Methylococcus capsulatus: one gene and its partner. The protein of the gene in region 1 interacts with the protein of each later gene in a pairwise test. Links are inferred from orthologs where the notes say so. Each region holds a gene or a part of one and is shown on either strand. Other genes may lie near its edges. The genes, in order: mrcB and N4J17_RS07735.

What was found.
Region 2: the proteins of mrcB (region 1) and N4J17_RS07735 interact in binary tests that used the Escherichia coli proteins (3 or more experiments, as listed by UniProt). The link is inferred for Methylococcus capsulatus from one-to-one orthologs.

The regions. Positions count from the first base shown.
Region 1 is NZ_CP104311.1:2,612,534-2,615,789, reverse strand. The notes cover bases 1-2,938. They hold mrcB (penicillin-binding protein 1B), read left to right. Parts: upstream 1-309; coding sequence 310-2,568; downstream 2,569-2,938. Other genes in these bases: N4J17_RS12755 (bifunctional diguanylate cyclase/phosphodiesterase), read right to left, coding at 2,635-2,938; hemH (ferrochelatase), read left to right, coding at 1-224. Outside these bases: more of N4J17_RS12755, read right to left, coding at 2,939-3,256. UniProt on the Escherichia coli protein: Cell wall formation. Synthesis of cross-linked peptidoglycan from the lipid intermediates.
Region 2 is NZ_CP104311.1:1,570,706-1,573,994, forward strand. What follows is about bases 1-2,971. They hold N4J17_RS07735 (peptidoglycan D,D-transpeptidase FtsI family protein), read left to right. Parts: upstream 1-607; coding sequence 608-2,335; downstream 2,336-2,971. Other genes in these bases: rsmH (16S rRNA (cytosine(1402)-N(4))-methyltransferase RsmH), read left to right, coding at 1-325; ftsL (cell division protein FtsL), read left to right, coding at 322-579; N4J17_RS07740 (UDP-N-acetylmuramoyl-L-alanyl-D-glutamate--2,6-diaminopimelate ligase), read left to right, coding at 2,332-2,971. In the rest of the region: more of N4J17_RS07740, read left to right, coding at 2,972-3,289. UniProt on the Escherichia coli protein: Essential cell division protein that catalyzes cross-linking of the peptidoglycan cell wall at the division septum. Required for localization of FtsN.

The DNA of each region.
Region 1 (3,256 bases):
TGCGGGAACTTCCGGACCGCGGCATCCGGCGAGTGGATGTAGTGTGTCCCGGTTTCGCGGTGGATTGCCTGGAAACCCTGGAGGAAATCGCGATCACCAACCGCAAAGAATTTCTCGCTGCCGGCGGAACATCCTATCGCTACATTCCCGCCCTGAATGCGAGTCAAGAGCATGCCGATACCCTGATCAATCTGCTGGAGCCTTACCTGGCCTTGCCCGCCTGACTGGCCCGGTCGCAAGTTCAGGCCGCCATTGCCAGGAAGCCTTCCTCGGGGATCCCCTTTTGACACCACACCCCTTCCTACGCGCATGACCCGCAAGTTTCTTTACCTGTCGGCGTTGGCCTTGACGGTCGCACTGATCAGCTACCTCGCCTACCAGGATTCCGTGATCCGCGAAAAATTCGAGGGGCGGCGCTGGGCTCTGCCAGCCAGGGTGTATGCCATGCCGGTTGAACTCTATGCCGAAGCACCGATTTCTGCAGATCAACTGGTGTGGATGCTGGATCAGCTCAAGTACCGGAACGACGCCGGGCTGACATCTCAAGGCAGCTATTCGCGCCGGGGCAACGAAATACAGCTCCGGACCCGGGAGTTCCTGTTTCCCGACAAATCCGAACCCTCTAGCAAAGTCAGGGTACAGTTCGACGGCGGTAGGGTACGAGCGCTGGAAAGCCTGGATTCGGCCGAGTCTCCCCCCCTGGTGCGGCTGGATCCGGTGCAGATCGGTAGCTTTTATCCCGCGCTAAAGGAAGACCGTATACTGGTCAAGCTCGAGGAGGTGCCCAAGTCGCTGATCGACGCGCTGCTCGCGGTCGAAGACCGTGATTTTTATGAACATTTCGGCCTCTCCGCCAAGGGCATCCTGCGGGCCACCTGGCAGAACGTCAAGGCGGGCGGCTTCGTCCAGGGTGGCAGTACACTGACCCAGCAACTGGTCAAAAATTTCTTTCTGAGTTCCGAACGTACCCTAGGGCGTAAGATCAGCGAAGCTTTCATGGCGCTGATTCTGGAAGCCCGCTACAGCAAGGCTGCGATTCTCGAGGCTTATCTCAACGAAATCTACCTGGGCCAGGACGGCACCCGCGCCATCCACGGCTTCGGTCTGGCGAGCCAGTATTATTTCAGCCGGGCCCTCAACGAATTGGAACTGCCTCATGTGGCGCTGCTGGTTGCCCTGGTGCGGGGACCGACCTATTACGATCCGCACAAACACCCCGAGCGCGCCCGGGAGCGGCGGGACCGCGTTTTGGATGCGATGGTGGAGCAGCGATTCATCACGTCCGCCGAGGCCGACGCCGCCAGACAGCGGCCGCTGGACGTGATCAGGAATCCGCACCAGGCCATCAGCCGTTATCCGGCCTTCCTCGATTTGATCCGGCGCCAGCTTCAGGAGCAATACCGCCCCGAGGATCTGACCTCCGAGGGGCTGCGCATTTTCACCACACTCAACGTGTTCGCCCAGGAGCATCTGGAGTCGGCGATCACCAAAACCCTGGCGCGGCTCGACCACTCGACCCGGCCGGACGGTCGGCTGGAAACCGCCGCCGTCTTCACCCGGCGGTCCAACGGTGAGATCGCAGCCCTTGCAGGGAGTCGCGATGCCGAGTCGTCGGGCTTCAACCGCGCACTCGACTCCGTCCGCCAGATCGGCTCCCTTTACAAACCGGTGGTTTATCTTACCGCCCTGGAGCAGCCCGGCGGCTATACCGTCGCCACCCCCCTGCTGGACGAACCCATCAAAGTGGACGGTGGCGGCAAACCCTGGACGCCCAAAAATTACGATGGCAAAGAACACGGACAGGTGCCGCTCCACACGGCGTTGGCCCATTCCTACAATTTGGCGACCGTGCGACTAGGCCTTGGCCTCGGCATCGAACGCACCGCCGAGACGCTCCGAAAGCTGGGTGTGAACCGCGAAGTGGAAACCTATCCCTCACTGCTGCTAGGCGCGGCCAACCTGTCACCGATCGAGGTCGCCACCCTTTATCAGACACTCGCGAGTGACGGTTTCGTCACGCCGCTGCGCGGAATCCAGGCCGTCCTGTCCCAGGACGGCCGGACCCTGCAGCGATTCGGACTGGAACTTCGCCAGGCCGTGGATCCCGGGGCTGTCTATCTGCTGAACACCATCCTACAGGAGGTCATGAGCGAGGGAACCGGCCGTTCGGTCTACACCTACCTGCCGGAGGACTTCCATGTCGCCGGCAAAACGGGGACGACCAACGACATGCGCGACAGCTGGTTCGCCGGTTTCAGCGGTGACTATACCGGGGTGGTCTGGGTGGGGCGCGACGACAACCGCCCGGCGGGTCTGACCGGGGCCCGGGGAGCTTTGCAGATCTGGGGCGCCACGATGCAGAAGCTGGCGAAGGAGCCCCTCGATCTCATCCCGCCGGACGACATAGTCGTGCTGCGGGTGGATAGACATACGGGGCTGCGCGCCGATGAGGGCTGCGCAGACACCCAGGAATTGCCATTCGTCAAAGGCTCGGAACCGGCGGCCTGGGCACCTTGTGCCGAAGGTGGCGAAACCGGCGGAGATTCATGGTTCCGACAACTGTTCTGACGACCCCGGCGATTCCAGGCTGCCGCACCGCCCGGTTTTTTTACATCGAACGCCAAAAGGGCGGTCTCAGTCACGATAGCGCAGGTCCGTTTCCAGACGTAGCGCGTGCTCCATACGCCATTTGGTGAACTCCTTGGGGCTCAGCGGGCAGGAGAACAGATAACCCTGTCCGAAGTCACAGCCCTGTTCCAGCAGGATGCGCCGCTGTTCCTCGCTTTCGACCCCTTCCGCGATAACCTTGAGCCCCAGGCTGTGGCCCAATGCCACCACCGTGCCGGAAATGGTCCTGTCATCGGCATCGAAGGCGATATCGCGGACGAAGCTCTGGTCGATTTTCAACGTAGCTATCGGCAGGTTCTTGAGATAGGACAGGCTAGAATAGCCGGTGCCGAAATCGTCGATCGAGAGGCTGCATCCCAGCGCGATCAGCGCCTGCAGCACGACCATGGTCTGGCCGTCGGCATCCAGCAAGGTGGATTCGGTGAGTTCGAGCTGGAGGGACGAGCCCGGTACGCCATAACGGCACAGCAACGACTCGACACGCTGCACCAGCCGTGGATCGCGGAAATGACGGGCGGACAGGTTGACACCGACGGTGATCGGCGCCAGATCGGCTTTCTTCCATTGGGCAAGATGGCGACACGTGTCCTCGAGCACCCAGTCGCTGACGGCGACGATCAGATCGTTG
Region 2 (3,289 bases), 1.0 Mb from region 1 along the record:
AACGCGTACCTTTCAGGCGATCCGGATCGCCGTCAATGATGAGTTGGGACAGTTGCAACAGGGATTGAATGAGGCGGTCGAGGTGCTCGCCGTCGGGGGGCGTTTGGTGGTGATCTCGTTTCATTCGCTCGAAGACCGGATCGTCAAAAGGTTCATGCGGGATGAAGCGCGCGGTCGGGAGATACCTGGGGGAATCTTCGAATTCCGTTCGAGTCCGCGCCTTGCAGTTCTGGGTAAACCGCTCAAGGCCGAAGAAGACGAAATCCGGATCAATCCCCGGGCGCGGAGCGCCCTATTGCGAGCAGCCGAAAAGCGGGCGGCATGACACGAATACTCCTGCTGTCGGTGGTTGCCGTGTGTTCGGCGCTCGCCGTCGTCTACGCGAAGTACCGCACGCGCATGCTGTTCGCCGAGGTTCAGCGTCTGGAACTGGTCTTGGATCAGTATGAGGTGGAGCTGGGCCAGCTTCAGCTGGAGCAGAACACCTGGGCTGAGCACGGTCGTATCGAACATTTGGCCCGCACCCGGCTGGGTATGATCCTGCCGGGGCGCGAGTCGATCATTTACATCAAACCCTGAGCTCATGTGGGGATGAGGGGTGTTTGCAATGATGTACATAACGAATCCGCAAAGAGAAAGGGATTACGGCGCGCGCTGGTCGCTGCTGCTCATCGGCATGATGGCGGCCATGCTCGTCCTGGTCGGACGAGCGGTCAACCTGCAGGTGGTGGATCGGCAGTTTCTCAAGCACCAGGGTGACCTGCGGCATATGGGCGTCGTGCCTTTGCCGGCACATCGCGGTCGCATATTGGACCGGAACGGTGATCTGCTAGCGACCAGCTGCCCGGTGAAGTCGATCTGGGTCAATCCCAAAGAGTTCGAGGCGACCGAAGCCCAGTATCAGGCTTTGGCGGGTCTGATCGGAGATACACCGGAGGACCTGAAGCGCCGTCTGGGGGAGGCTGGGCCCAATCGGGCCTTCGTCTACCTGAGGCGTCGTGTCAGTCCGGAGCTTGCCGATCAGGTGACGGCACTCGGTTTGTCCGGCGTCTATACGGAAGAGGAGTACCGCCGTTATTACCCGACCGGCGAGGTGACCGCTCATGTCCTCGGTTTCACCGATATCGACGACAAAGGCCAGGAAGGGCTGGAGTTGGCATTCGACGGGCATTTGAAGGGTATCGAGGGTGTCAGGCGCATCATTCGCGATGGAAAGCGCCGAGTCATCGAGGATGTCGAAAGCGTCCGCCAGCCCGTCCCGGGCAAGGATCTGAGCATCAGCATCGATCAGCGGCTGCAATATCTGGCCTATCGGGAGCTGAAAAAGACGGTTCAGCAGCACCGGGCCAAGGCGGGCGCCTTGGTCATGCTCGACGCTAAGACGGGTGAAGTACTGGCGATGGTCAATCAGCCGACTTTCAACCCTAACAGCCGCAGCGGCACCGTGCCCGGGGCCACCCGCAACCGGGCGGTCACCGACCTGTTCGAGCCGGGGTCGACGATGAAGCCCTTCGCAGTCGCCTGCGCCCTGGAAATGGGGGCATTCCGCGCCAATGCGGTGATCAACACCGCACCTGGCCTCATGCACGTCGGTTCCAATGTGGTCAAGGATGTCCACAACTACGGTGTGCTCGACGTCGCCGGGGTGCTGCGCAAATCGAGCAACGTGGGGGTCACCAAGATGGCTCTTGCATTGCCGGCGGACAAGTTCTGGAGCTTTTATCACGATCTCGGTTTCGGGCAGGTCTTGGGCACCGGTTTTCCTGGTGAGGCCCAAGGGCGCATGCCGGATCGCAAAGGGCTGCGACCGTTTGCGCAGGCTACGCTGTCGTTCGGCTACGGCGTGTCGGCCTCGCCGCTGCATCTGGCGCGGGCTTACCTGGCCCTGGCCAGCGATGGCGTGATGCCGCCGGTGAGCCTGCTGAGGTTGGACCGCCCGCCGGAACCGGTTCGGGTGATGTCGAAAAAGACCGCCATGACGGTGCGCAACATGCTGGAAGGTGTGGTCTCGGTCGATGGTACGGCGATCAAGGCCAGCATTCCGGGATTCCGGGTCGCCGGAAAAACCGGGACGGTGAAAAAAAGCGCGGGGCGCGGCGGTTATCAGTCCTCACGCTACATCTCCGTGTTTGCCGGCATGGCGCCGGCAAGCGACCCGCGGCTGGTCACCGTGGTGATGATCGATGAGCCTTCGGGGGGGGAATATTACGGTGGTGCGGTGGCAGCGCCAGCATTCGCCGCGGTCATGGAGCCGGCTTTAAGGCTGCTCAACGTCCAGCCGGATCAGGATATGGGCCAGTCGATTCTTTCGGCCCAGAAGGACGAAGTCTTTTGAGCCGCGCAAATGGCGGGACCTCCCTGCGGTGGCTGCTGGATGGCTTGACCGACAGGCGGGCGGTGCCGGACATTCCGGTCTATGGCCTGAGTCTCGACAGCCGGTCGGCGCGCACCGGCGATGTCTTTTTCGCATTGTCGGGAAGCCGGGAACACGGGCTCCGGTATGCAGAGGAGGCGGTCGGGCGGGGGGCGGTCGTTATCGTCTACGATTCTTCGGGGGGCGGCATCCGCATGCCGGAACCGGAACTCGGTTTCACCGTGCCGGTTCCCGATCTGGGCCGCCACTTGGGCAGCATCGCTGCTCGTTTTTTCGGGCATCCTTCGGAAGCCTTGAGCGTCATCGCGGTCACGGGGACCAACGGCAAGACGTCCTGCACCCATTTCATCGCGGAAGCCTTGCAGCCGGATCATCCGACCGCGGTCATCGGGACTCTGGGCTGGGGAAAGCCCGAAAAGTTGCGACGGATCGCCCATACGACCCCTGATGCGATCGAGATCCATGCCATACTTGCGACCCTCAGGGCTCAGGGCTTCAAACTGGTGGCCTTGGAGGCTTCCTCGCACGGGCAGGCGCAGGGCCGTCTTAACGGTGTACGCTGCCGCGGTGCGCTATACACCCGCATTACCCGTGATCATCTCGATTATCACGGAACGTTCGAATCTTACCTGTCAGCCAAGTTGGGGCTTCTGGCCAATCCCGCATTGGAGTTCGTCGCGGTCACGCTCGACGACCCATCCGTGGATACCATCCTGGCGAGCGTGCCCGCCGGGGTGAAGGTGATTGGTTACAGTCTGGAAGGCAGGAAATCGACGGATTTCCCGGTGATTCGCGCCGAGACATTGGAGCAGACGCCGGAAGGGCTGCGACTGAAGGTCGATTGCTCAGGCCGGACCGTCGAGGTCGGTGCGCCGGTGTATGGTGATTTCAATGCCGAAAATCTCCTCGGGACCA